Regions from separate parts of the Janthinobacterium sp. LS2A genome, predicted to be linked through region 1. Evidence: predicted binding sites of a transcription regulator. Region 1 holds the regulator's gene; each other region holds the start of a gene.

Region 1 (9,499 bases):
GGCATACCCGCCCGCAGTTCCACAGAGCATTATTGTCGCCAGGCTATCCGCCGCGGCGCCGCCGCTATCGACAGACACGCTCCAGACCCTTTCTGGCCCAGAATCACTTGCTTGCAGACTATGAACATCGACTACCTCAAGAAAATCCTGACCGCCCGCGTCTATGACGTCGCCACCGAAACGCCGCTGGAACTGGCCCCTGCCCTGTCGCAGCGCCTGAACAACCAGATTTACTTCAAGCGCGAAGACATGCAAAGCGTGTTCAGCTTCAAGATTCGTGGCGCCTACAACAAGATGTCCAAGCTCAGCGAAGCGGAACGCAAGCGCGGCGTGATTTGCGCCTCGGCCGGCAACCATGCCCAGGGCGTGGCCCTGTCCGCCGCGCGCATGGGTTGCCGTGCCGTCATCGTCATGCCGACCACCACGCCGCTGGTAAAGGTCGAGGCGGTCAAAGGACGCGGCGGCGTGAACGTGGAAGTGGTGCTGCACGGCGAGTCCTACACGGATGCCTACAACCATGCGCTGACCCTGGAAAAGGAACAGAAGCTGACCTTCGTGCACCCGTTCGACGATCCGGACGTGATCGCCGGCCAGGGCACGATCGGCATGGAAATCCTGCGCCAGCACGCCGGCCCCATCCACGCCATCTTCGCGCCCATCGGCGGCGGCGGCTTGATCGCCGGCATTGCCGCCTACGTGAAACAGATTCGCCCCGACATCAAGATCATCGGCGTGCAAAGCGTCGATTCGAACGCCATGGCCCGCTCGCTCAAGGCCGGCGAACGCGTCACCCTGAACGACGTGGGCCTGTTTGCCGACGGCACGGCCGTGCGCCTGGCTGGCGAGGAAACCTTCCGTCTCGTGCAGGCGTATGTCGATGAAATCATCACGGTCGACACGGACGCCATCTGCGCCGCCATCAAGGATGTGTTTACGGATACGCGCAGCATTCTGGAGCCGTCCGGCGCGCTGGCCATCGCCGGCGCCAAAGCCTATGTGGAACGGGCCAGCCTGACCAAGCACCCCGTCAACAATGAAACCCTGGTCACCATCGCCAGCGGTGCGAACATGAATTTCGACCGGCTGCGTTTCGTCGCGGAACGGGCTGAACTGGGCGAATTCCGCGAAGCCGTGTTTGCCGTCACCATGCGCGAACAGCGGGGCAGCTTCAAGCGTTTCTGCTCGCTCATCGGCGCGCGCAACGTGACGGAATTCAATTACCGCATCAGCGATGAAAAAGCCGCGCACGTATTCGTCGGCATCCAAATTGCCGACCGGCATGAGTCGAGCGTGCTGGCGAAAACCTTCGAGGAACACGAATTCAAGACCCTGGACTTGACCCACGACGAACTGGCCAAGTCGCACATCCGCCATTTGGTGGGCGGCAAGAGCCGACTGGCCCAGGACGAGTTGCTGTACCGCTTCGAATTCCCCGAGCGCCCCGGTGCGCTGATGCGTTTCCTCGACAGCATGGCGCCGAACTGGAATATTTCCCTGTGCCATTACCGCAGCCAGGGCGGCGACGTGGGCCGCATCCTGATCGGCCTGCAAGTGCCGCCCGATGAAATGGGCGAGTTTGCCCGCTTCCTCGATACCCTCGGGTACCGCTATTGGGATGAGAGCAGCAATCCTGTGTATAAATTATTTTTGGGGTAATCACCCCAATTGCAAATGCTGGGGTCCGACCCGTCGGGTCTGACCCCTGTCCTTGCCGTTGGGCTGAAATAGGCTACCATGCGTCCTTGACTGAATTCACGCCACACGACCATGACCACCACCAACGATCTCGCCGAACAATCTCCCCTGGGCAAAAGCTCCGCCTACCGCACCGATTACGCGCCGGAATTGCTGTTTCCGATTCCGCGCCAGGGCAAGCGCGACGAGCTGGAACTGCGCGGCACTCTGCCCTTCTTCGGCCTCGATATCTGGAATGCGTATGAACTGTCGTGGCTGAACCAGCGCGGCAAGCCGCAGGTGGCCATCGCCAAGGTCAGCGCGCCGGCCGATTCGCCGAACATCATCGAGTCGAAATCGTTCAAGCTGTACCTGAACTCGTTCAACCAGACCAAGCTGGACAACCCCGAAGCGCTGCTGGCCCTGCTCAAGCAGGATTTGTCGAACGGCTTCGGCGCGCCCGTGCAAGTGGAACTGACCTTGCAGGAAGATTTCGGCAAGCTGAAAATGGGCGAATTCGACGGCGTACTGCTCGACCGCCTCGACCTGGAAATCACGCAATACACGCCTTCGCCGCTGCTGCTGAAAGCCGCCCTGAATGAAGCGCCCGTGGAAGAAAAACTCGTCTCGCATTTGCTCAAATCAAATTGCCTGGTGACGGGTCAGCCAGACTGGGGCAGCGTGCAGATCGAATATGCGGGGCCGCAGATCGACCAGGAAAGCCTGTTGCGCTACCTGATCGGCTTCCGCGAGCACAATGAATTCCACGAGCAATGCGTGGAGCGCATCTTTGTCGATATCTTGCGTCAGTGCAAGCCGCAAAAACTGTCCGTGTATGCGCGCTATACGCGCCGCGGCGGCCTCGATATCAATCCATGGCGCAGCAATTTCAGCACGGGTACGATGCCGGGCAATCTGCGCAATGCGCGCCAGTAACACCAGACACCACCACGCAACCATGCCAGCAGGAATGTTGGCTGTGTTTTAAAACAACGTTGCAGTAGTGCCGCAGAGCATGTCACAGACGCTGAAAAATCGGAAAATCGGCATTCGGCGGCGGAAAAACCGGCGCGCGCCGTGTTTTTAATCAAGAAATAGCCGATACACGCCGATGTTATTTTTTTGCTAAAATGATGGCCACGTGGGCTGTAGCGCCCACTGCGCCCGCAGCGGGCGTATACTGTTGAGAATTGGCGTTACAGGCCGCCGAAACAGGCCTATAATTCGGCTCGCAAGCCCTCTGCGCATTGCACCATTTCATTGAGTGTCATGACTAATCTTAGCAAAATATTATCCCTCGAAAACGTCCTGCTGGACCTGGAAGTCTCCAGTAAAAAGCGCGCCTTCGAGCAAGCCGGCCTGATCTTCGAAAACAATTACGGCATCGCCCGCTCTACCGTTTCGGACAATCTGTTTGCCCGTGAACGCCTGGGCTCGACGGGTCTGGGCCATGGCGTGGCCGTGCCGCATGGCAGAGTCAAGGGCAGTAAAACCTTGAAATCGCCGCTGGGCGCCTTCGTGCGCCTGGCCGAGCCGATTCCCTTCGAATCGCCCGATGGCAAGCCCGTCAATCTGCTGTTTTTCCTGCTGATTCCTGATCATGTCACTCAGCAACATCTGGAAATCCTGTCGGAAATCGCCGAAATGTTTTCCGACGATGCCTTCCGTACGGCGCTGGCCACGGATCCGGAACCGAAATCCGTGCATTCGCGCATCGTCAATTGGCAACCCAGTCTGCAAGCGGCGGGTTAAACTTCAGGTATTCCTCCACTCCTGAAGAAGACTGCCATGTTGCAAACGCCGCTGACGATACAACGCCTGTACGACGATAATCGTGAAAGTCTGCAACTGGGCTGGTTCGCCGGCTTCCCCGGCGGCGAGCGCCTGATCTCGGGCGACGTCTCGTCGGCCGCCGACCAGGTCGGCCACTTGAACCTGATCCATCCGGGCCGCATCCAGGTCTTCGGCCACCAGGAAATCAATTACTACCAGCGCCTGAAGGTCAATACGCGTACCCACGTGATCGGCGAGCTGATCGCCGGCGGCCCGCCCGCGCTGATCATCGCGCAAGGGCTGGAAACGCCGCCCGACATCCTCGCCATTTGCGACGAGCAAAACATTCCCCTGTTCTCCACCCCGTTGCCGGCCGCGCAAGTGATCGACTTCCTGCGCGTCTACCTGTCCAAAAAACTGGCGCAGCGCATCATCATGCATGGCGTGTTCATGGACGTGCTGGGCGTGGGCGTGCTGATCACCGGCGATTCGGGCCTGGGCAAGAGCGAGCTGGGGCTGGAACTGATTTCGCGCAGCCACGGCCTGGTGGCAGACGACGCCGTCGAATTCTCGCGCATCGCGCCGAACATGATCGAAGGGCGCTGCCCGCCCCTGCTGCAAAACCTGCTGGAAGTACGGGGCCTGGGCTTACTCGACATCAAGGCCATCTTTGGCGAAACGGCCGTGCGCCGCAAGATGCGCTTGAAACTGATCGTGCATCTCGTGCGCCGCAACGCGCTGGAAGAAGAAGTCGAGCGCCTGCCCTTCCTGTTCCCCACGGAAGACGTGCTGGGCCTGCCCGTGCGCAAGGTCGTCATCCCCGTCGCCGCCGGCCGCAACATCGCCGTGCTGCTGGAAGCGGCCGTACGCAATACCATTTTGCAACTGCGCGGCATCGATACCTTGCAGGAGTTCATGGAACGGCAACGACTCGCCATGAGTGGCGATTAATGTTGCCAAGGAGTTCGCCCTTGCAAGGGCGAACCGTTACGCAGGCACGCAGCAGTGCTGCGTGAATCCCCTGCTGCACCAACGACTCGCCATGAGTGGCGATTAATGTTGCCAAGGAGTTCGCCCTTGCAAGGGCGAACCGTTACGCAGGCACGCAGCAGTGCTGCGTGAATTCCCTGCTGCACCAACGACTCGCCATGAGTGGCGATTAATGTTGCCAAGGAGTTCGCCCTTGCAAGGGCGAACCGTTACACAGGCACGCAGCAGTGCTGCGTGAATTCCCTGCTGCACCAACGACTCGCCATGAGTGGCGATTAGCAACGTAGGTCGGATTAGCGGGGCCGCCGAGGCGGGGCAAGGCCCCGCGTAATCCGACAACATGATTGACGTATGCAGCAAAGAAATACCACAGTCTAAATTGCAATAATTTGTAAAGATAATTGCCTTGGAGCAGAGTGCCGATCTTTATTGTATGATCGGGCTATGCATATCGTCCTTATCACCGGAATATCCGGCTCCGGTAAATCCGTCGCGCTCAATGTGCTGGAAGATACCGGCTACTATTGTGTCGACAACCTGCCACCGGCCTTGCTGCCCAGCCTGGTGCAAACCCTGCTCGACGAAGGTACACCGCAACTGGCCGTCGCCGTCGATGCGCGCAGCGCCGAGTCGCTCGTCAGCCTGCCGCACAATGTGGCGCTGCTGCGCGACCAGGGACACGACGTCAAGGTCATGTTCCTGACGGCCACCACGCATTCGCTGGTGGCGCGCTTCTCGGAAACGCGGCGCAGCCATCCGCTGTCGCACGAATTGCGTCCGAACCAGAATCCGGCCAGCCGCCGCACCCTGATCGAGTGCATCTCGGAAGAGCGCGAACGCCTGTCGGCCATCGAACAGCTGGGCCACGTGATCGACACGTCCGAACTGAGCGCCAACAAATTGCGTGCCTGGATCAAGGATATGATCGCTTCCGAACGCGCACCGCTGACCCTGTTCTTCGAATCGTTCGCCTTCAAGCTGGGCGTGCCGCTGGACGCCGATTTCGTCTTCGACGTACGGGCCTTGCCTAACCCGTATTACGACCTGGCGCTGCGCCCGCTCGATGGCCGCGACGCGCCCGTGATCGCCTTCCTCGACGCACAGCCGAGCGCGCTGGAACTGCTGGCCGACATCCGCGCCTTCATCGAGAAATGGCTGCCGTCATTCAAGTCCGACAACCGCAGCTACCTGACAGTGGCCCTCGGTTGCACGGGTGGCCAGCACCGCTCCGTGTACATGGCGGAACGACTGGCGCAATACTTCGGCCCCAACGAGCGCGTGGTCTTGCGCCACCGCGAACGTAGCTAGTTAATTCAGGTGGCGCAGCGGATGCGCTGACGCCGGCCAGACCGGTGCGAAGAAACGCGCCACCATGGCAGCATCGACCTCGTACAGGCTTGATGGGTTCCAGCGCGGCGCATTGTCCTTGTCGACCACCAGCGCACGCACGCCTTCGAGCACTTCGCCATGCTCGAAATTGTGGCGCACCACCGTGCGCTCCAGACGCAGACAATCGGCCACGCCCAAGTGAGCCCCGCGCTGCAGCAATTCCAGAGTTACCGACATCATCAAAGGCGAGCGCAGGCGCATGGCCGCCAGCGCCTTGCTGGCGAACGCGCTGTCGTCCTGCGCCAGCGAGGCCATGATGGCCGCCACGGAACCCGCGCCGAAGTGACGGTCCAGCGCCACGCGCGCCGCCGCCAGCGAGGAGATACCCGCCTCGGCCTGGAACGGCGCCGCCAGCGCCTTGATGGCCACCGGCAAGGCCTCGCCCGGCGTCGATTCGAACAGGGCCAGCAGCGCCCCCATCTGCGCCTCGGGCAGGTAGACATCGGCCAGGTCCGTGTACAGGGCGTCGGCCGCGTTGATCGTCAAGCCCGTCAAGCCCAGGTACAGGCCCAGCTGGCCGGCCAGCCGGGACAGGAAATAACTGCCACCCACATCGGGGAACAAGCCAATATTAACTTCCGGCATGGCCATGCGTGTGCGGCCCGTGACGATGCGCAAGCGGTTGCCGGGTCCGGCTTGCGCCACGCCCATGCCGCCGCCCATCACCACGCCATCCATCACGGCGATATACGGTTTCGGATAGAAATGAATCACATGATTTAACGCGTATTCTTCCGTAAAGAAATCTTCCAGCAAGGCGCTGCCGCCTTGCGGCGTGGCCAGGCCCGCATCGTAGAAGAAACGGATGTCGCCGCCGGCGCACAGTGCTTTCTCGCTGCTCGAGCGGATCACGACGGCGTCCACCTGCGGATCGTCGCGCCAGGCCAGCAGGACAGCGCTCAGGGCGCGCACCATCTCCAGCGACAGGGAATTCAAGGCTTTCGCACGGTCGAGCACGATATGGCCCGTGCGGTTGCGGATGGAGGTCTGGACGAAGTCGTTCATGGCAGGCGTGAAAGAAGTGAAAGTACAAACATTCTAGCGCCTGCGCGGGGAACATTGCGTTCAAAAGGTCCAGGCGCAAAAAAGGGCGCAATGTGCGCCCTTAGTTGATCACAACTGCTGGAAGCGGGTGGCCTTAAACGGCGACGACGGCGTCTTCCTCGGAGTTGTCTGGCAGATGCTTGATCGCCTCTTTACCGTGCCCTTGCACTTTGGTTTTGTATTTCATCACTTGCCTATCGAGCTTGTCGATCAGGGCATCGATCGCGGCATACAGGTCTTGTGCCAGGCTTTCCACATAGACGGTTTTGCCACTTAAACGCAGGTTGACTTCGGCCTTTTGACGTTTTTCTTTCTCTTTGAGGTTATCCACGGTCAGAATCACGGCGATATCGATAACTTGATCGAAATGACGTTTCACGCGTTCCAGCTTCGTTTGTACGTATTCACGGATGGCTGGTGTCACTTCGAGATGATGTCCGCTGATGGTGAGATTCATACACACTCCTAAAGATGATCGGGTTCGTGCGGTCCATCCTATCCGGCCCGCAGAGGAACCGAAAAAAACTTACAAACACTTACGCAGGCTCACTGGCGGAATTTTCAACGCTTCCCGGTATTTGGCAACAGTACGTCGCGCAATCACCATGCCTTGTTCCCCCAGCATGTCCGCAATCTTACTGTCGGATAAAGGATTTTTAGGGTCTTCTGCTCCTGTCAGTTGCACGATCAATGCCCGTATCGCCGTCGATGACGCTTCGCCCCCCGCTTCGGTGGCGACGTGGCTACCAAAGAAATATTTCAACTCGAACATGCCGTGCGGGGTCAGCATGTACTTTTGAGTTGTTACCCGCGAGATAGTACTCTCGTGTAAACCCAGTGTATCAGCTATTTCACGGAGCACAAGGGGGCGCATGGCAACGGCCCCATGCGAGAAAAAGTTCTTTTGTCTTTCTACTATCGCCTGTGCCACGCGCAAAATCGTGTCGAAACGCTGGCGCATATTCTTGATCAGCCACTTGGCTTCCTGCAACTGTGCGCCCATGGCGCCCTCGCCCTTGCCCTGCTTGAGCAAGTTGGCATACATGGCGTTGATGCGCAGGCGCGGCATGACGTCGTTGTTCAGGGTCACTTGCCAGCCATTGCGCGCGCGCTTGACGACGACGTCGGGCACCACATAATCGGACACGTCCGAGGCGAACACGGCGCCCGGATGCGGATTGCACTGGCGAATCACCGTCTGCGCTTCGCGCAAGTCTTCATCGTCGCAATCAAGGGCTTTTTTCAGCTTGTTGAAATCGCGCTGGGCAAACCAGGCCAGGTGCTTTTCCACGATGACGAGGGCCATGCGCCGCGTCACCATGGCGATGTGCGGCAAGCGCTTGATCTGCAGCGCCAGGCATTCGGACGCATTGCGCGCGCCCACGCCGGGCGGATCGAAACTTTGCAGCAGCGACAAGGCCGTGCGCATCTCGTCGGCGTCGATTTCCAGCTCTTCCGGCAGGCGCGCCAGGATGTCGTCGAGCGACTCTTCCAGGTAGCCATTGTCGTCGAGCGCGTCGATGATCAGCTCGACCAGCGCACGGTCGCGCAACTCAAGCACCGTCACGCGCATCTGCTCCATCAGGTGTTCGCGCAGGGTGCAGTGATGGGCCTCGAGTTGCGGGCGGGAATCTTCGTCGTCGGGCGCCTTGCCCCGGCTCGCCTCGCTCCAGTCGCTGTCGCCGCCATCCGCGGCGGCCGGGCCCTCACCCGCCTCGCCGTCAAAGGTTTCCGCTTCGGCCGGCGCGGCAGGCGCCTCCTGGCCTGGCGGCTGGGGCGGCGCTTCGGCCGGCGCGGCCGTGGAACTCAAGGCCCCGTCGGACAGCAGGCGCAGCGAACGGTCGAGCGGATCGTCGAGGCGCTCGAGCAGGGGATTGTCCGTCAACAGTTGCTCGAGTTCCTGGTGCAATTCCAGGGTCGACAATTGCAACAGGCGTATCGATTGCTGCAACTGCGGCGTCAGTGCCAGGTGCTGCGAAGTGCGCAGCTGCAATGATTGTTTCATTGGCTTACATGCGGAAGTGTTCGCCCAGATAGACCCGGCGTACCGACTCGTTCGCGATGATGTCGTCGGGGCGTCCCGACGCCAGTACCGAGCCCTGGTTGATGATGTAGGCACGGTCGCAAATACCCAGCGTCTCGCGCACATTATGATCGGTGATCAGCACGCCGATATTGCGCTCCTTCAAGAAGCGCACGATGCGCTGGATCTCGATCACGGCGATCGGATCGACGCCGGCGAACGGCTCGTCGAGCAGCACGAAACGGGGATCGGTGGCCAGCGCGCGGGCGATTTCCACGCGGCGGCGCTCGCCGCCCGACAGGGACAAGGCCTGGTTCTCGCGCAACTTTTCAATCTGCAAATCGGCCAGCAGTTTATCCAGGCGCTCCTCGATCTCGGCCTTCTTCAAAGGACGGCCTTCGACGGTCTGGATTTCCAGCACGGCGCGGATATTGTCTTCCACCGTCAGCTTGCGGAAGACGGACGCTTCCTGCGGCAGATAGGACAAGCCCATCTGCGCGCGGCGGTGGATCGGCAGGCTGGAAATGTCCACGCCGCTGATGTCGATGCTGCCGCCGTCCGACGGCACCAGGCCGACGATCATGTAGAACGAGGTGGTCTTGCCGG
Region 2 (9,499 bases), on a different contig from region 1:
CAATTTGCTTTCCGCGACTTCTTTTTCCAGCAGGGCCAGGGCATCGCCCGCTTCGGCTGGCGTGATGACGCCGCGCGTGGGGTTCTTGTGCAGGATGTCGAGGATACGCTGGGCATGTTCCTGGTACATCAGCACTTCAGGGGAAGATTTGGATTTGAATGAGATCAACATAAGCGCTTTCTGAAACTTGTTGTTAGTGTCGAAACAATATCACGACTTGAAATGTCGCACAGGCCGTCCGTTTGTCCCGGATTGCATATTTGCAAGCCGGATAGAGCCATCTGTTGGACAACGCACGTATTTACAAGAGCTCGCTTACCGTGAAAACACCCGTTTAAGCGATCGTTAAGTCTTAATCCAGTTTCACCGAGTCCATGAAGGTGTCGATGGTGTCACGCGACAGCTTGCTTTCCTCACCGAGAATGATGATCTGGAAGATGCGTTTGTCCTGCGCCACAAAACGCCCGACCAGCAAGACAGGCTTGCCTTGTTGCGTGCCTTTGGCCTCGATGCTGAGCGAACTGCGCTGGTGCGTTCCCGCAGCCGTGCTGCTGGCCGCCGATGCCGATTTTTCGCTGCGCACGGTCCCGTTGATATTTTTCAACAGGGCAGTCTGCATGGCGGGCAGGGCCGCTTGTGCCTGTTCCGTGCTGTCGAGCACGGCGCTGCCGATGGCGAAGGTATTGCCATCGACTTCGCTGGCCGTCATGGTCAGGCTGACTTTCTTGCCATCGAGATCGATCTCGCGTGTCAGCACGGCCGGCTTGCCTGGAAACAGGGCCGTGAACTGGGCGTCGGGGCTGCGATAGTCGCGCCAGTCGAACTTCGGACTGCAGGCGGACAGGACGCTGGCGGCCGCGAGCGTAGCCAGAAAGAAGGCAAGTGATGGTTTTTTCATCAGCAGATGGTAGCAGCGCCGCCGATCACGCGCAATCGCGCACGTGTGGGGCCACCGGCCGGCTCATATTTCACGCAGCACGCGCCGGTACTGGATCGCTTCGGCGACATGCGCTTGCGTGATGCCGGTGCTGCCCGCCAGGTCCGCGATGCTGCGCGCCACGCGCAGTACCCGGTGATACGTGCGCGCCGACCAGTGCAATCGCGCCATGGCGCCATGCAGCAGCTGTTCGCCATGCGTTTCCAGACGACAATGCTGTTCAATTTCCGTGCTGCTCAGGCGCTGGTTCGCTTTGCCCTGGCGTGCCAGCTGCAGGGCAAAGGCTGCCGCTACCCTTGTGGCGATGGCTTGCGTGCTTTCGCCGGCGCCTGCGTGCCGCCCCAGCGCCGCGGGCGGCATGGCGGCCACTTCAATCTGCAAGTCGATACGGTCGAGTAGCGGGCCGGACAGGCGACTGTGATAGCGGAGCACGGCGTCCGGCGTGCAGCGGCAACGGCCCGAAGCGTGGCCCAGATAGCCGCATGGGCAGGGATTCATGGCGGCGATCAGCTGAAAGCGGGCCGGAAACTCGGCCTGGCGGGCCGCGCGTGAAATGCTGATCACGCCCGATTCCATGGGCTGGCGCAAGACATCGAGTACCCGGCGCTGGAATTCGGCGATTTCATCGAGAAACAGCACACCGCAGTGTGCCAGCGAGATTTCTCCCGGGCGCGGCACGTTGCCGCCGCCCACCAGGGCCACACCGGACGCCGTCTGGTGCGGGGCGCGATAGGGGCGCCGTTTCCAGTGTTCCACCTTGAAGTGCCCGCCCAGCGAATGCACGGCCGCCGATTCCAGCGCTTCTTCATCGCTCATGGGCGGCAGCACGCCGGGGAAGCGGCTGGCCAGCATGGTCTTGCCCGCACCCGGCGGCCCTACCATCAAGACATTATGGCCGCCCGCAGCGGCCACTTCCAGGGCGCGTCGCGCCTGCTGCTGTCCTTGCACGTCGGCAAAGTCGGGATACGCAAAAGCGGAGACAGCCAACATGGGCTGATGGCGTTGCAGGGCGGTGTGGCTGGCGTGCGCGGCAAAATGCGCGCAGACCTCGAGCAGGCTGTGGGCGGGGTAGATGCAGGCATCGCGGACGAGAGCCGCCTCGTCCGCGTTCGCCTGCGGCAAGATGAAGGCGCGTGGCGCGCCCGACTGGCTGCGCTGCATGGCAAAGGTCATTGCCAGGGCACCGCGGATGGGGCGCAACTGGCCCGACAGCGACAGTTCGCCCGCGAATTCGTAGTGGTGTAATTGGTCGCCTGGCAACTGGCCGGAGGCGGCCAGGATGCCCAGCGCGATGGGCAAGTCGAAGCGCCCCGATTCCTTGGGCAAATCCGCCGGCGCCAGGTTGGCCGTGATGCGCCGCGCCGGCATCTCAAAGCCGCAGTTTTGCAGCGCGGCACGGACGCGGTCGCGCGATTCCTTCACTTCCGTATCCGGCAGGCCGACAATCGTAAACGAAGGCAAGCCATTGGCAAGGTGGACTTCGACACTTACCTCGGGCGCTTCCATGCCGGCCAGGGCGCGGCTTTTCAGGACGGCCAGACTCATCAGACTCCCCTGTGGCGCGGGCGCGGGCAGGATCAGTCTAGCGCGTGGAAGGCCGCCGGGCTTGAGCTATGCCAGCAAGGCCGTCAATATCGGCGCCTGGCTGGCGGCACCTTACACCTTGCTATCGTTCAGGCGCGTTTCCAACTCGATCAGGCGCAGTTCCAGTGCGTCCAGCTTGGCGCGGGTCTTGGCCAGCACTTGCGCCTGGATATCGAATTCCTCCCGCGTGACGAGGTCGAGGCGGGCGAAGCCCTGGGTCATCATCGATTTCACGTTTTTCTCGATATCCTTGGCAGGCGAGTTTTCGATGGCTTGATGGATCTTGCCTTGCAAGTCGTTAAAGAAGGTATTCATGTCCATGGTCAGTCCTTTTATGGTGCGGCCTGTGCATCGCACCATTGCGGTGCACAGCGGCGTTAATCTGGTGCGAAACTGGGCAAATTCACAATGCTTCAGCAGCCCGTACCCGCATGCCCAGAGGCTTGCAGGGTATGTATGGCCGGAAACGCACCTGTCAAGGTGGCAAGAGAGCTGGCACGTATTCTGCTAAAGAAGGTATGAACGCTTTGTGATCTCCAGCCAAGATTTTAAACCTCAACCGCTTTAAAAGTTCAATAAAAGGGAATCGCCATGAAGAATCTGTCCAAGAACATGACTTTAGCTGCAGCGTTGACGCTGGCCATGGCCGCCTTGTGCGGTAGCGCCATGGCCCAGGATGCAGTGGCGGCGCCTGCTGCAGCCGAAGCCGTACCTGATAACGTGGTGAGCTACAACGTGGCGCTGACCAGCGACTACCGTTACCGCGGCATCTCGCAAAGCCGCTTGAAACCGGCCATCAGCGGCGGTGCCGACTATACCCACAACCCGACGGGTTTGTACGTCGGCACCTGGCTGTCGAGCATCAAATGGATCAAGGACGGCGGCGGCGATACCAACCTGGAATGGGACATCTACGGCGGCAAACGGGGCGAGATCAGCAAGGATTTTACCTATGACGTAGGCGGCCTGTACTACTTCTATCCCTCGAATGGGCTGAGCACCAATGCCAACACCTTCGAGCTGTATGGCCAGCTCGGCTATGGCCCGGCCTACATCAAGTACTCGCACTCGACCACCAATCTGTTCGGCGTGGCCGACAGCAAGAACAGCGGCTACCTCGACGTGGGCGCGAATATCGATGTGCACGAAGGCTATCTGCTGAACCTGCATGTGGGCCGCCAGAAAGTCGAGCACAACGATTCCCTCAGCTACACCGATTACAAACTGGGCGTCACCAAGGATTTTGGCATGGCAACAGTCGCCCTGGCCTATGTCAAAGCCAACATCACGTCGCTGGCACCGAATGGCAAGAATCTGGCGAAATCCGGTCTCGTGCTGACCGTATCCAAAACCTTTTAAGCGAGACTGCCATGAAAATGATTACTGCAATCATTAAACCGTTCAAACTGGACGAAGTACGCGAAGCCTTGTCGGCTATCAATGTGCAAGGCATTACCGTTACCGAAGTCAAAGGTTTCGGCCGCCAGAAAGGTCACACGGAACTCTACCGTGGAGCCGAGTATGTCGTCGACTTCTTGCCAAAAACCAAAATCGAAGCGGCCGTCGATGACGCCATTGTCGACCAGGCCATCGAAGCGATCGAAGGTGCCGCGCGTACCGGTAAAATCGGCGATGGCAAGATTTTCGTCTACAACCTGGAACAAGTCATCCGCATCCGTACCGGTGAAACCGGCAACGAAGCGCTCTAAGGGGAATATTGATGCGTAAAAATATAACAAAATTGCTAGCTGGGTTTGCCTGTCTGTGTGCGTTTGGCGTCGCCGCGCCGAGCTTTGCCGATGCCCCCGCCAAGACGGAGGCGGCCACGACTTCGGCCGTCGCCGCTCCCGCCGTCACGCCGGTGCCTGACGCAGCAGCTCCGGCCGCCGCTCCGGCCCCGGCCGCTGCCGCGCCAGCCGCCGCGCCCGTTGCCAACAAGGGCGATACCAGCTTCATGATGATCAGCACCCTGCTGGTGATCCTGATGACCATCCCCGGCCTAGCCCTGTTCTACGGCGGCCTGGTGCGCTCGAAGAACATGCTGTCGGTGCTGATGCAAGTGTTCATGGTGTTCGCGCTGGTCATCGTGCTGTGGTGTATCTACGGCTACTCGATCGCCTTCACGGAAAAAACCGCCTTCTTCGGTGGCTTCGACCGCCTGTTCCTGAACGGTATCTGGGATCCGGCCAAGGGCACGTTTGCCGCCGCCGCCACCTTCAGCAAGGGCGTCGTCATTCCCGAGTTCGTCTTTGTCGCCTTCCAGGGCACGTTTGCCGCCATCACCTGCGCGCTGATCGTCGGCGCCTTTGCCGAGCGCGCCAAGTTTTCCGCCGTGCTGGCCTTCGTCGTGCTGTGGTTCACGTTCGCCTACCTGCCAGCGGCCCACATGGTGTGGTTCTGGACCGGTCCTGACCTGATCACCAACGCCGCCACTTCGGCCAGTGAAGCCCTGAAGGCTGGCTGGATCTGGCAAAAAGGCGCGCTGGACTTCGCCGGCGGCACCGTGGTGCACATCAATGCCGCCGTCGCCGGCCTGGTGGGCGCGATCATGATCGGCAAGCGCGTCGGCTACGGCCGCGAATCGATGGCGCCGCACTCGCTGACCATGACCATGATCGGTGCGTCGCTGCTGTGGGTGGGCTGGTTCGGTTTCAATGCCGGTTCCTCGCTGGAAGCGGGCGACGTGGCTGCCCTGGCCTTCGTCAATACGCTGTTGGCCACTGCCGCCGCTACCCTGTCGTGGGTATTTGGCGAGTGGATCAGCAAAGGCAAGCCATCGATGCTCGGTGGCGCATCGGGTGCCGTGGCCGGCCTGGTGGCGATCACCCCGGCGGCCGGCTTTGTCGGCCCGATGGGCGGCCTGGTCATCGGCTTGCTGGCCGGTGTCGTCTGCCTGTGGGGCGTGAATGGCTTGAAACGCCTGATCGGCGCCGACGATTCGCTCGACGTGTTCGGCGTGCATGGCGTGGGCGGTATCCTCGGTGCCTTGCTGACGGGCGTATTCGCTGCACCACAATTGGGCGGCCAGGGCATCTTCGATTATGTCACCAACAAGATGTCGGCGGATCCGTACTCGATCGGCCACCAGGTGTGGGTGCAGGCGCAAGCGGTCGGCACCACCATCCTCTGGTCTGCCATCATTTCCGTCATCGCCTATAAACTGGTCGACATCGTCATCGGCCTGCGCGTACCGGAAGAAGAAGAGCGCGAAGGCCTCGATATCACCAGCCACGGCGAGCAAGCGTATCATGGCTAAATAATCACTATCTGGCATGCCAGCGTCCCGGCGCGGCATGTCCGGTGGAAAAGGCGCCTCATTGAGGTGCCTTTTTTTCGTTGTGGGAATGTAAAAGGTCTTTAAAACAAGGCTTTTGCCCCGATTTGGGGTACTTACACGGTAATATAGTCGGCAGTTCTGTGTGCTTTTTTGAATACTGCACATAATTTAAGGATGTAACTATGGTTCCCCATCTCGTCACGGCCCTGACCGGACCGCTGCTCGACCTCGAAAAAAAGATTCTGGCCGCGACGCCGGCCATTGAGCGCTGGTTTCGCATGGAGTGGCAAGAGCACACGCCGCCCTTCTATTGCTCGGTAGACTTGCGCAACGCCGGCTACAAGCTGGCGCCCGTCGATACCAATCTGTTCCCTGGCGGTTTTCATAACCTGGCCACGGAAATGCTGCCCCTGTCCGTGCAAGCGGCCATGGCCGCCATCGACAAGTATTGCCCGGACGCCCGCAACCTGCTGATCGTGCCGGAATTGCACAACACTACGCCGCAGTACCTGCAAAACGTGGCGCGATTGATGCAGATCTTCCGCCAGACGGGGCTGCACGTGCGCTTTGGCTCCTGGTCGCCCGAGATTACCCAGCCGACACCGCTGGCGTTGCCAGATGGCAACATGCTCGTCATCGAGCCCCTCGTGCGCCTGAACAATGGCCGCCGCCTGGGCTTGAAGGATTTCGACCCTTGCACGATTCTGCTGAATAACGACTTGTCGGACGGTATCCCCGATATCTTGCAAAATATTCATGAGCAAAGCCTGTTGCCACCCTTGCATGCGGGCTGGGCCTTGCGCCGCAAGAGCAACCACTACACGGCTTACGATGAAGTGGTGAAAAAATTCGGCAAGATGATCGATGTCGACCCGTGGATGCTCAACCCCTTCCACGCCAAGTGCAGCGATGTGAATTTTCAGGAAGGCGAGGGCGAAGATGCGCTGGCCGCCAGCGTCGACGTGCTGCTGGCCAAGATCCGCAAGAAATACAAGGAATACGGCATCAAGGAAAAGCCGTTCGTCATCGTCAAGCCCGATGCGGGCACGTATGGCACGGGCATCATGACGGTGCGCGACGCCAGCGAAGTGCGCGACCTGTCGCGCAAGCAGCGCGAAAAAATGTCTATCGTCAAGGATGGCCAGCTGGTGACCGACGTGATCATCCAGGAAGGCGTGCCCACGTTTGAAAGCATCAAGGATGCCGTGGCCGAGCCCGTCGTCTACATGATCGACCGTTACGTGGTGGGCGGCTTCTACCGCGTGCATGCTGAAAAAGGCGTGGACCAGAACCTGAACGCGCCCGGCTCGCAGTACGTGCCGCTGGCGTTTGCCCAGCAGCATGCGGTGCCGGACTTGAAGGCCAAGCCGGGCACGGCCGCGCCGAACCGCTTCTATGTGTACGGTGTGGTGGCGCGCCTGGCCTTGCTGGCAGCGTCGCTGGAAATGGAGCGCACGGACCCGAATCCTGAGGTGTATTGATCCGTCAACGAGACTTGCCGGGCGCGGCGACTACCGCGCCTGGCGATCTCGGCTAGAATCAAGCATTCCTTATCCAGGCTCCCCGATTGGACGCACCATGAAAATTGCATTCCTTGCCGACCCGCTGGCAGGCTTCAAGACTTACAAAGACTCCACCTTCGCCATGATGCGCGAGGCGGCCAAACGCGGCCATGCCGTGTATGCCTTTGAACAGAAGGATATGGCGCTGGAAGAGGGCATCGTCACGGCACGGGTCAAACACATCGAGCTGACCGGCGACGAGCACGACTGGTACAAGGTCGTCTCCACCGAAGAAGTGCGCCTGTCTACCCTGGACGCCATCATCGAGCGCAAGGACCCGCCGTTCGACATGGAATACGTGTACGGCACGTATCTGCTGGAACTGGCGGAAAAGCAGGGCGCTTGCGTCTTCAACAAGCCGTCCGCCATCCGCGACAACAATGAAAAGCTGGCCATTGCCCAGTTTTCCGAATTCACTTCGCCGACCCTGGTGACGTCGGACGAAGCGCGCCTGCGCGCCTTCCACGCCAAGCACCAGGATGTCATCTTCAAGCCGCTCGACGGCATGGGCGGCACGGGCATCTTCCGCGTCAAGGCCGATGGCCTGAATTTGGGCGCCATCATCGAGACGCTGACGGACAACGGCGCGCAGACCATCATGGCGCAGCGTTTCATCGCCGACATCGCCAAGGGCGACAAGCGCATCCTCGTCATCGGCGGCAAGCCGGTGCCGTTTTCGCTGGCGCGCATCCCGCAGGCGGGCGAAGTACGGGGCAACCTGGCCGCCGGCGGCACGGGCGTGGCGCAGCCATTGACGGCACGCGACCTGGAAATCGCAGAAAAGCTGGGCCCTATCCTGGCCGCGCGCGGCCTGATGCTGGTAGGATTGGACGTGATCGGCGACTATCTGACGGAAGTCAATGTCACCAGCCCGACCTGCTTCCAGGAAATCATGCAGCAGACGGGTTTTGACGTGGCGGCCATGTTTGTCGACGCCGTCGAGCATGGCGTTGCGCAAGCGCAGCAGCGCTAGAAGGTGAAATGACTATGGTAGGGATTTTGCTCATGACACATGCACCGCTGGGACAGGCGTTCATCGCCGCCTGCGCGCATGTGTTCCGGGGGCCAACGGAACGGTTTGAAGCCATCGATGTCGTCGCCGACCAGGACCTGATGGAAGTGCAGAAACTGGCGTCGGAAGCCATCTGCCGCCTCGACGACGGTTCCGGCGTACTGGTGATTACCGACGTGAAGGGCGGCACGCCGTCGAACTGCTGCAACAAGCTGGCCGATGCGGGCAGGGTGGAAGTCATCGCCGGCATCAGCCTGCCGATGCTGCTGCGTGCCATCACGTATCGCCGCGACACGCTCGACGTGGTGGTGGAGATGGCCCTGGCCGGTGCGCAAAGCGGCGCCGTGCGCGTCGATAACCGTATTCGCGTGGGCGAGTAGAGAGTGACATGGCCGCCGCCCTGAAGGCGGCGGGTTTTATAGCAGGGCTGGCAACAATGCAGTGCATTCAGGGATAGAGACCATACAAAAATGATTCAAAGAGAACTCGAAATCATCAACAAGCTGGGACTGCACGCACGCGCCTCCGCCAAATTTACCCAGCTCGCCGCCAAGTTCAAGAGCGACGTCTGGCTGACCCGCAACGCGCGCCGCATCAACGCCAAGTCCATCATGGGCGTGATGATGCTGGCCGCCGGCAAGGGCGCGAAAGTGACCCTGGAAGCAGAGGGCGATGATGAGCAGGCATGTGTCGATGCGTTGACCGCCCTGATTAATGACAGGTTTGGCGAAGGCGAGTAATGCCCGCCGAACGCAGCCGCAGCCGCATTCCGACAGGTCAACCCATGGCATCTTTCACGCTCCACGGCATCCCGGTTTCCCGCGGCATCGCCATTGGCCGCGCGCATCTGCTGGCGCCGGCCGCCCTTGACGTCAAACATTACCTGGTCGCCCAGGAGCAGATCGAAGCCGAAGTGCAGCGCCTGCAAAGCGCCATCGCCACCGTCCACAAGGAACTGCAAACCCTGTGGAACGAGCTGCCCAAGGATGCGCCCACGGAGCTGGGCGCCTTCATCGACGTGCATGCGCTCATCTTGTCCGATCCGATGATTTCCGAAGCGCCGCTCGACATCATCCGCAAGCGCCACTACAACGCCGAATGGGCGCTGCTGACGCAGATCGATGAAT
Region 3 (9,499 bases), on a different contig from region 1:
TGGCGCGCTCCTCGCATCCCAGGAAAGAAATCGAAGCGGCGCTGCGCCACGCGGAAAGCCAGGGCTGGCGAGTGGAAGTGGGCGGCAGCCATGCCTGGGGCAAGATCTCGCCCCTACAATGACGACGGCTGCCGCTGTGGCGAATTCTGTATCGCCTGCATCTGGAGCACGCCGAAAAACCCGGGCAACCACGCGCGGGCGATCCGCCGGGTGGTCGATAATTGCACTTTCAACAAACTGATGCACGACTGCATGCAACGCAAATCCAGAGGATAGCCATCATGGATTACATCTTTACTCTCAAGTACCGCCTGCCCGACCACGAACACGACCTCGACGCGCTGGCCGAGCGCCTGGGCAGCGGCGGTTGCGACGACGCCCTGGTCGGCATCGGGCAAGCGGGACGCCTGGCGCTGGAATTCATGCGCGAGGCCAGCAATGCCAACGCAGCCTTGCTCAGCGCCCTGGCCGACGTCAAGGCCATCGTGCCCGATGCCGTGCTGGTCGAGGCTTCGCCCGACTTCGTGGGCCTGACCGACGTGGCGCAGGTGCTGGGCCTGTCCCGGCAAAACCTGCACAAGCTGATGAGCAAATACCGCCACAGCTTCCCCGTGCCCGTGCATGAAGGCAGCGCCACCATCTGGCACCTGGACGACGTACTGGCGTGGCTGCACGCAAAGGGAACGTATCAGCTGGAACGCAGCCTGGTCGAACTGGCGCAGGTCACCCGGCAAATCAATCTGGCCAGGGAAACGCGACAGGCGCCGCCGCTGCCCGCCGACATCGTGGCCATGCTCAACTGAACGGGCGAAAACTACGTATTCCTACTGATTTCACATAGGAAACATGCGCAAAACGTGGTAGGACTTTCGTTTCTTCCCATTTAGCCCGTGCAAAACGGCGTCAAATACGGTATAGTGTCGTTGTGCGCTGCAATATGTTCCCTTGAAGCGATGGCAACACCGCAGTCATGCACTACAAACTTAGCAGCTTCGCAAGCCTTAGCGCATCCACAGGATGTCGCTTATAAAGCCCTCCCGCCTTGTGTGTCGCACCTGACACCGTCCCGGCGCAAAGCTTTTGTGCCGAAATTTCTTTCTAGTTGAGTCATTTCGTTTTGGTTGGCGTTGCTATTTTGCGTTCTGCTTTTTGCAAGAACGCTGATTTTTACGAAAGAAAAGAATGACATTTGAATCCTTAGGCCTGCATCCGTCCATCATCGCCGCTCTGACCGAATCGGGCTACACCGCGCCAACCGCGGTACAGTCGCAAGCGATTCCAGCCGCGATCGAAGGCCGTGACCTGCTGGTCTCGTCGCAGACCGGTTCGGGCAAGACCGCAGCTTTCATGCTGCCGTCGCTGCACAAACTGGCCAGCGCCGAACAAAGCGCCGCCGGCAAGACGCCAAACCAGGAAATGCAAGCATCGCGCGCCCGCGGCGAGCGTCCACGTTTCAAGGCTGCCCAGCCAAAAATGCTGGTGCTGACGCCAACGCGCGAACTGGCCCTGCAAGTAACCACCAACACCGACAAGTACAGCACCGGCATCCGCCGCATCAAGGCTGTGTCGATTCTGGGCGGTATGCCTTACCCTAAACAGATGCAATTGCTGGCCAAGAATCCTGAGATTCTGGTCGCCACCCCTGGCCGTCTGATCGACCACATGGACTCGGGCAAGATCGACTTCTCGCAACTGGAAATCCTGGTGCTGGACGAAGCCGACCGCATGCTGGACATGGGTTTCATCGACGACATCGAAAAAATCGTGGAAGCGACGCCAGAAGGCCGTCAAACCATGCTGTTCTCGGCAACCTTGGACGGCGTGGTGGGCAACATGGCCCGCCGCATCACGAAGAATCCACTGGTCATCCAAGTGGCAAGCTCGAGCAACAAGCATGAAAACATCACCCAGCGCGTCCACTTCGTCGACGATCTGTCGCACAAGAATCGCCTGCTGGACCACCTGCTGCGCGACGAATCGCTGGACCAGGCTGTTGTGTTCACCGCCACCAAGCGTGACGCCGACACCATCGCCGACCGTCTGAACATCGCCGGTTTCTCGGCTGCCGCCTTGCACGGCGACATGCATCAGGGCGCGCGTAACCGCACCCTGGACGGCATGCGCCGCGGCCAGGTCAAAGTGCTGGTTGCCACCGACGTTGCCGCCCGCGGTATCGACGTGCCAACGATCACCCACGTGTTCAACTACGATCTGCCGAAGTTCCCTGAAGACTACGTCCACCGCATCGGCCGTACCGGCCGCGCTGGCCGTAATGGCCTGGCCATCTCGCTGGTGAACCACGCTGAAGGCATGAACGTCAAGCGCATCGAACGCTTTACCAAGCAATTGATCCCGGTCAATGTCATCGAAGGTTTCGAACCGAAGAAAACGGCATCGGCACCACGTTCGAGCGCCCGTCCAGGCGGCTGGAAACCAGGCGACAACCGTGGCGGCGCGAAGCCAGGCCAACGCACGTTCAGCAAGCCAGGCGCACCACGCAAAGACGGCGCACCGAGCACCGGCGGCGGCTACAAGGGTTCCAACCCGCGCAGCACCGACGGCGCACGCCGCAGCTACGGCGACCGTTAATCACGGCACCATGCCGCCAACCGGCGGCAAGCAATAAAAAACGGCCACCAGATCGCTCTGGTGGCCGTTTTTTCATGTCGGCTGCCTTTATTTCTTCGACACTTTCTGGCGCGACAGCTTGCGCAGCTTTGCCTGCTCGAAGCGCGCGTGCTGCTCTGGCGTCTCGAGCACCAGCGGCGGCACGGCCACCGGCTTGCGGTTGGCGTCCACGGCCACCATCGTGAAATAGCAGCTGTTGGCATGGCGCACCAGGCGCTGCTGGATGTTTTCCGTCACCACGCGGATACCCACTTCCATCGACGTCGTGCCCGTGTAATTGATCGAGGCAAGGAACGTCACCAGCTCGCCCACGTGGATAGGCTGCAGGAACATCACTTGGTCCACCGACAAGGTCACGACATAGCTGCCCGAATAGCGGCTGGCGCAGGCGTAGGCGACGCTGTCGAGGTATTTCAGGATGGTGCCGCCGTGCACGTTGCCGGAAAAGTTGGCCATATCGGGCGTCATCAAGACCGTCATCGTCAGTTCGTGGGCCGACCAGTTCATCGCGCTGTCCAAAGTGTTCTCCAAGGGGGAAATTAAAAGTGAGGGAAGATGTGAAAACCGGCCCCAGGGGCCGGTTGTGAGCCTTAGAGGCCCAGGGTGTCGATGTCGGCCAGCGATTCGCGGCCCTTGTCGGAAATGTCGTGGCCTTCGCCTTCGGCGCGCGCCACGATGTGGGCTTTCTTGCCCAGAAAATACGCCACGTCCGTATCGAGCTTGGTCAGCGGATCGGTGGCGACAGCGCGCAAACCCATGATGCAGCGGCGCAGGAACAGCAGTTGTTGTGCTTTCTCGGTGATGGACAGACGGCCGTCGCGCGCATAGCTGAGCAGCTTCAGACCCGACAGGCGCTTGGCATTGCGGGCAACGCAAGCACTGGGGCGCTCGGTCTTGATGCCGCGTGCAACTTGCTCCAGCGCGTCATATTCATCGGTTGTTAATTTCTCGTTCTTCATTACTTTTCCATAAAAGGCCAGGTGTTCGGCCCCCATGGTACGCGCCCCGCTGCGCATCGGCAACAGGCAACGTGAATCTACCGCCGCCCGCCATGCGGCCAGGCGACGGAAACACGGGCGTGACGACCGTTATTTGTAGCTGCGCAGCAGCAGCCATGCCAGGCCGCAACCAGCCACGGCGCCCGCCAGGGCCAGCGCCACGAGGTGTTTGCTGGTGATCACAGGCCGCCGGCCCAGGTAGATTTTGTTATGCAAGGAATTGCCCACGATGGTCTCCTGTACAAGAATTTTTATGATGTCTCATTATAAGAACAGAATCATGACGGCCGCATGACACTCAGCAGTTGGAGCTTGATTTGTATCCGCTCGGCAACATTTATGCGCATTTTTGTTGTTTAAATGGCGTGCCTCTGGCGAGGCCCGCGCCTTCCATTTCCGATTGGAAATAAACATCGCGCGCGCCTGCCCGCCGCTACCCATGGCGCGGCGCCACGGTCCGAGAACCGTTCAATGCATTTTCACGGGCGGCGGTGGCGGCGTTGGTTCCTCGACCGGCACGGGGTCGACGTGCGGCGGCGGTTCTGGCGGCGGCTTGAGGGGATCGCCTTCCGGCGGTGGCGGCATATCGGGTTCGGGCGTGCTGTGCGCACGCAGCGGGGCAAAGCGGAATTGTGGCTGCATGGTGGCCTCCTTTGCTCCACTGTAGCCGATACGGCCAAATCCTGGCGCCCGCCATTGGCCCGCTGCAGGGGAACTAAACGGCGTGGCGCCACTCCAACTTCGCAGGCATCCCCTCCTGCACGAGTGCAAGCGACCCCTATGGCGCGCAAGAAAATCCTCTTTATGGCCGAGGCAGTGACCCTGGCCCATGTTGGCCGTCCCCTGAGCCTGGCCCAGGGCCTGGACGAGGCAAAATACGAGGTGCATTTTGCCTGCGCCGATGGGTATGACTTTTGTTTCAAGCAAGCCCCCTTCCGCCGCTGGCGCATCGACAGTCTTTCATCGCTGCAATTTCTGCAGGCACTGGCGCACGGCAAGCCCGTGTATACGGAAAGTACCTTGCACGCGTATGTGGAAGACGACTTGCGCCTGCTCAATGCCGTCCAGCCCGACCTCGTGATCGGCGACTTCCGCCTGTCGCTGTCGGTCAGCGCGCGCCTGCAGCGCATTCCCTACATTACCGTCAGCAACGCCTACTGGAGTCCCTGGGTGCGCCAGCACTACACGGTGCCCAACCTGCCCCTGACGGGCGTACTGCCCATCTGGCTGGCCGATCCCCTGTTCCGCCTGATCCGCCCGCTGGCCTTCGCTTCGCACGCCGTGCCCCTGAACCGCGTGCGCCGCCGCCATGGCTTGCCATCGTTGGGCAGCGACCTGCGGCGCATCTATACGGATGCCGACCGCACCTTGTACGCGGATATTCCGCAACTGTTCCCGCCGCACGGCATGCCATCCACGCACGACTACCTGGGTCCCATCATCTGGGCGCCGCCGCTCGACTTGCCGGACTGGTGGCAGCGCCCGGAACTGAGCAGCGGACGGCCCATCATCTATGTCACCCTGGGCAGTTCCGGCCAGGGGCAATTGCTGCCGCGCGTGCTGCGCGCGCTGGCGCCCCTGCCCGTCACCGTACTGGCGGCCACGGCCGGCACCATCCGCGTCGATGCCGTGCCGCCGAACGCCTATGTCGCGCCCTTTCTGCCAGGTGACGCGGCCGCCCGGCGCGCCAGCCTGGTGATCTGCAACGGCGGCAGCCCCACCAGCCAGCAAGCGCTGACGGCAGGCGTGCCCGTCATCGGCATCGCCGGCAACCTCGACCAATTTCTCAACATGCACGGCATCGTGGGCGCTGGCGCCGGCCTGCTGCTGCGCGCCGACCGCTTCCAGGAAACCGCTCTGCGCCATGCCGCCACCCGCATGCTCGACGATGGCCGGGCCAAGCTGGCGGCGCGCCAGCTGGCCACGGCCATGCGCGACCATGTGCCCGCGCAACGCTTGCTGCCCCATATGCACGCCCTGCTGGGCTCGTTGCCACAAGGCGGACAGCCTTGAAAGGCTGGCGTCGGTTTTTTTTACAGCGCATCCGGCAAAGCTTGCACCGCGTCAACAAAAGCACGCCAAGTCGTTGATTTCAAAAGAACCTCATGCGTTGGCATGGAAGTCGCTAGGTACTGGCCATGAGCACCTGCCGACAGGTCTCAGGCAAGACTTCCAGACTCACTCAACCATGAGGTGAATACAATGAAACTCTCGAAACTGAAACTGCTCCCGGCCGCAGCGGCATTGGCCATGCTGTGCGCCGCCGGTAGCGCACAGGCGGGCGCCTACGGCTATTCGTACAACAACATCTTCGGCCTGGTGATCGCTGTGCCGACGGGCCAGATCACGGTGGCCAACAGCACCACGATCTCGCGCAGCACGGCCACCCTGAATGGCGTGAGCGTCATCAATGGCGGCGCCGGTTCGCTCGATGCCCCACGCGCCAACGTCGGCCCCGTCATCAAGGGCGAAAACGACTTCACGCAACAAGGCCCGGCAGGCAACTATTCACGCGGCGATGCGCAAATCGTCAGCACGCAGTTCCCTTCGTTCCCGCCAGGCTCCACCTCCACCCAGGCCGTCAACGTGGCTGAAGCCCACCTTGACGGGCCTGCCGGCACGGCCGATGCGTCCGGGCGCAACGGCTCGACCACGGGTTTCTCGGTCGATTTCGTCGTCGGCTCGCCCACGGCAACCCTGAGCTTCGACTTCCTGGCGTCGCCCTTCATGCAGGTCTTCCTGCAAAGCACGGTCGGGCAGCTGTCCACAGCCACGGCCAACCTGGTCGTCACCTTCACCATCACGGACGCGGCCGGCGCGACGGTATTCAACTGGACGCCGGACGGCGTGATCGGCTCGGGCATCTTCGGCGGCACGGAAAACGCCGATGGCGCCAACCTGAACACCAGCCTGGCGACCAATTTCCTCACGCGCGGCAATTTGTTCACCTACGACCCTTCCGGCTGCGGCACGCCCACGGGCACCGGTGTGGGCACAGCGTGCGGTAGCAACTTCAGCTCCGTCAGCAATGCTTTGACGGCCGGCAACTACACCTTGACCTTGAATGCGGTAGAAAGCGTGGACTTGGTGAAACAGGCGGCGACACCCGAACCGGGCACCTTGGCCTTGCTGGGCCTGGGCCTGGCCGGCCTGGGCTATGCCCGCCGCCGCAAAGTTGCCGCCTGAACCAGGCAACAGGGGGGATTCACAGGCGAGGGAGTCTCCTCGCCTTTTTTTTATGCGGCAAGCCTGTCGGTTTTCCTTACAACGCGGCCGACCAGGAGATGAGGATTTTCATGACTACATTTTTATGCACCCGACTTTCAACGGCCCTGCTGGCCTTGCTGTTGCTGGCCGGTAGCGGCACTGCCAGCGCCGCCGCCTACGGCTATTCCTACACCAGCGTCTTTGGCCTGGTCATCAGCAATCCCACCGGTTCCACCACCTTGATCAGCAATATCGACCTGTCACGCACCACCGCCACGCTCAACGGCAGCAGCGTCATCAACGGTGGCAGCAATGAGATCGACGCGCCGCAAGCGGCACGCGGCGCCGTGACCAAAGGGCAAAATGATTTTACCCAGCAAGGCATGGGCAACGCCGCGTATGCGCGCGGCGAGGCGCAAATCATCACTTCGCAAATTCCCCCGTTCCCGCCGGGCTCGACCAGTACGCATACGGTGAATGCCGCGGAAACCTTCCTGACGGGCGGCGGCAGCGCCGACGCCTCGGGACGCAACGGTTCCAGCACGGCCCTGGCCATCAATTTCGTCGTCGGCCAGCCGGGCGCAACCCTGGCCTTCGACTTCCAGGCCCTGCCCTTCATGCAGCTGTACCTGGACGCGCTGGCCGGCACGGGCTCGGCGGCCACGACGAATATGGCGATGACGTTCAGCATCATCGATGACAATGGCCAGATCGTCTTCAACTGGGCGCCCGACGGCAGCCTGGGCTCCGGCATCCTGGGCGGCACCGAACTGGCCGACGCCGCCAACCTCAATACGGGCTACGCGCAAACGCCGCTCACCAGCGGCAGCGTATTCACGTACGACCCCAGCGGCTGCGGCGCGCCCACGGGCACGGGCACCGGCAAGACGTGCGGCGGGCAATATGGCGCCGTCACGGACAACTTGGTGGCGGGCAACTATACCCTCGTGTTGAACATGCTGAACAGTTCCGAACTGGCCTACGTGCCAGGCGTCACACCAGTCGCGCTGCCCGGCACCTTGCCGCTGCTGGCGGCGGGCCTGGCAGCGCTGGCGTGCCTGGCGCCACGGCGCCGGCACCGACGCTGATGCTGACGCCGTGGCGCGCACGGCGTCACGCGCGCTACTGCCCCGTTGTAGGCGCCACCAGCAAGTCTTGCAGCGGACGGCGCAAGGAGCGTGCACTGGCCGCCGGCCCCGCACCGATGCGTCCGAGGAACACGGCCCGTTCGACCGCCGCCGCCCCCAGCACGCCCTGGCATTGCACGGCCAGTTCCTGCGCCATTTCCTGCATGCCATCGGTGCGCGAAAAGGTGCGCCGCTCGCGCACATAGCGGGCAAAGATCAGCGGCGTCAGTTCCGGCTGCAATTGCAGTCCCAGCTGCGTGGCCGTCAGCCAGAAGCGCTGCATGGCACGGCCGGCCGCCACGTAATCGTCGATATGGCGCGGCGGCGCATCGGCCAGCAGCGCGAAATGCGCGGCGCAATACAGGCCCGGCAGCAAGTCCATCTGCAGCCGCGGGGCAATGGTGCCGCCCAGCCAGGTATTGAAAAAATCCACGCGGCGCCAGCTGTGCATGACCCAGCGCATCAGGCGCGCCGTCATCGCATCGACGCCGAGCGCCTGCTCCGGGATGCGGTCGCTGCTGAAGCGCGCGCCCCATTCGATCACGTCGCGGTGCACCTTGTGCGCTTCGGGCATGGTCAGGCGCAGCTTTGCATTGTCGAACATCAGCCGCGCGCAGGCCAGCCGCGCGCGCCCGCCTTCGAACCATTGCACGCCATAGCCGGACGGCAAGCTGGCCGCCAGCGCCGCCTTTTCGCTGGCGCGCAGGCTGCGCGTGCTGAGCCGCCGCCGCTGCACGCTGCGCTGCGGCAGGAAGGCCGCCAGCGGATCGGGCAGCATGCCGGGGCTGTCGATCAGGTGCACATCGAAGGTGGGCAGGGTATCGGGCATGGACAGGCGCCGGCGCGCTTCCATGCGCAAGCCGTGACAGCTGGCCGCCAGCGCCATACTTTCAAGCAAGGCGCCCAGCGATAGCTGGCTGGGATGGCCGTCGAGGTCGTACACGCAGTGGCTGCGCGTATCGAAGCCATGCACGACCACGTGGCGCGGGTCCACGACTTCAAAGCGCCACGGCTGCGTGTTGTCGCCGCTGGGCGCCCAGCGCGCCTGGTCGAGGATGCTTTCCAGCACGGGATCGTTCAGCAGTGCTTGCGCCATTTATGCCCCCTGCGCGGCGCGACGCCGCTTGATGATGGCCATCGTCAGGCGCTGCAGCGGATGACGGTTGCCGCCGGGACGCCAGGTATGCACGAGCTTGTTGCGGTAGGCGTCGAAATGCACACCGTGCGGCGCCGCCATCACCTTGCCTCGTTTCAACAGAATTTTCAAGGCTTCCGTGGCGGCCGCGCCCGCGCACAGCTGGCAGCCCATGATCGTCGACGGCCCGCGCCGCTCCTTCAGGTTGATGGCGGACGGGTCGACCAGGTAGGGGCCGTGCAAGCCGGCCGGCGCCAGCCCGACGAGAAAGCGCAGCGCTTTTTCTTCTTCGGGCAAGTCGCCCCAGCCAAAATACTCTTCGAACGTCATGCCGCCCGGCATGAAGCTGAGCACGGCCGTACCCATGCCCAGCGGCGCGGCCGTGATGGCGGGAATGCCCAGGC

What was found. Region 1 encodes sigma-54, which starts transcription at its own class of promoters, with help from an activator protein. Its sites were predicted from a motif close to TGGCANGNAANCTGCTTT; they were not measured.
Region 2: V3C40_RS23810 (TorF family putative porin) is a predicted target of sigma-54. The motif match lies at 3,015-3,032, and genes of this name have one in related genera.
Region 3: V3C40_RS15780 (EDSAP-1 family PEP-CTERM protein) is a predicted target of sigma-54. The motif match lies at 5,738-5,755, and genes of this name have one in related genera.

The regions. Positions count from the first base shown of each region.
Region 1 is NZ_JAZHPB010000008.1:95,932-105,430, reverse strand. Features, by position in the region: gene ilvA (threonine ammonia-lyase, biosynthetic) at 121-1,656, shown strand; gene queF (NADPH-dependent 7-cyano-7-deazaguanine reductase QueF) at 1,768-2,610, shown strand; gene V3C40_RS21630 (PTS sugar transporter subunit IIA) at 2,944-3,426, shown strand; gene hprK (HPr(Ser) kinase/phosphatase) at 3,463-4,398, shown strand; gene rapZ (RNase adapter RapZ) at 4,882-5,745, shown strand; gene V3C40_RS21615 (enoyl-CoA hydratase/isomerase family protein) at 5,746-6,831, opposite strand; gene hpf (ribosome hibernation-promoting factor, HPF/YfiA family) at 6,965-7,327, opposite strand; gene V3C40_RS21605 (RNA polymerase factor sigma-54) at 7,397-8,875, opposite strand; gene lptB (LPS export ABC transporter ATP-binding protein) at 8,880-9,499, opposite strand, start outside.
Region 2 is NZ_JAZHPB010000009.1:261,751-271,249, reverse strand. Features, by position in the region: gene V3C40_RS23830 (DUF1840 domain-containing protein) at 1-171, opposite strand, end outside; gene V3C40_RS23825 (hypothetical protein) at 353-898, opposite strand; gene V3C40_RS23820 (YifB family Mg chelatase-like AAA ATPase) at 962-2,482, opposite strand; gene V3C40_RS23815 (accessory factor UbiK family protein) at 2,594-2,842, opposite strand; gene V3C40_RS23810 (TorF family putative porin) at 3,113-3,880, shown strand; gene V3C40_RS23805 (P-II family nitrogen regulator) at 3,892-4,230, shown strand; gene V3C40_RS23800 (ammonium transporter) at 4,242-5,777, shown strand; gene gshA (glutamate--cysteine ligase) at 5,981-7,279, shown strand; gene gshB (glutathione synthase) at 7,377-8,333, shown strand; gene V3C40_RS23785 (PTS sugar transporter subunit IIA) at 8,348-8,752, shown strand; gene V3C40_RS23780 (HPr family phosphocarrier protein) at 8,843-9,112, shown strand; gene ptsP (phosphoenolpyruvate--protein phosphotransferase) at 9,157-9,499, shown strand, end outside.
Region 3 is NZ_JAZHPB010000005.1:94,131-103,629, forward strand. Features, by position in the region: partial or broken gene V3C40_RS15740 (hypothetical protein) at 1-276, shown strand, start outside; gene V3C40_RS15745 (helix-turn-helix transcriptional regulator) at 282-803, shown strand; gene V3C40_RS15750 (DEAD/DEAH box helicase) at 1,183-2,589, shown strand; gene V3C40_RS15755 (acyl-CoA thioesterase) at 2,677-3,135, opposite strand; gene V3C40_RS15760 (hypothetical protein) at 3,219-3,587, opposite strand; gene V3C40_RS15765 (hypothetical protein) at 3,717-3,854, opposite strand; gene V3C40_RS15770 (hypothetical protein) at 4,095-4,268, opposite strand; gene V3C40_RS15775 (glycosyltransferase) at 4,407-5,639, shown strand; gene V3C40_RS15780 (EDSAP-1 family PEP-CTERM protein) at 5,829-6,812, shown strand; gene V3C40_RS15785 (EDSAP-1 family PEP-CTERM protein) at 6,923-7,921, shown strand; gene V3C40_RS15790 (nitroreductase family protein) at 7,956-9,056, opposite strand; gene V3C40_RS15795 (ThiF family adenylyltransferase) at 9,057-9,499, opposite strand, start outside.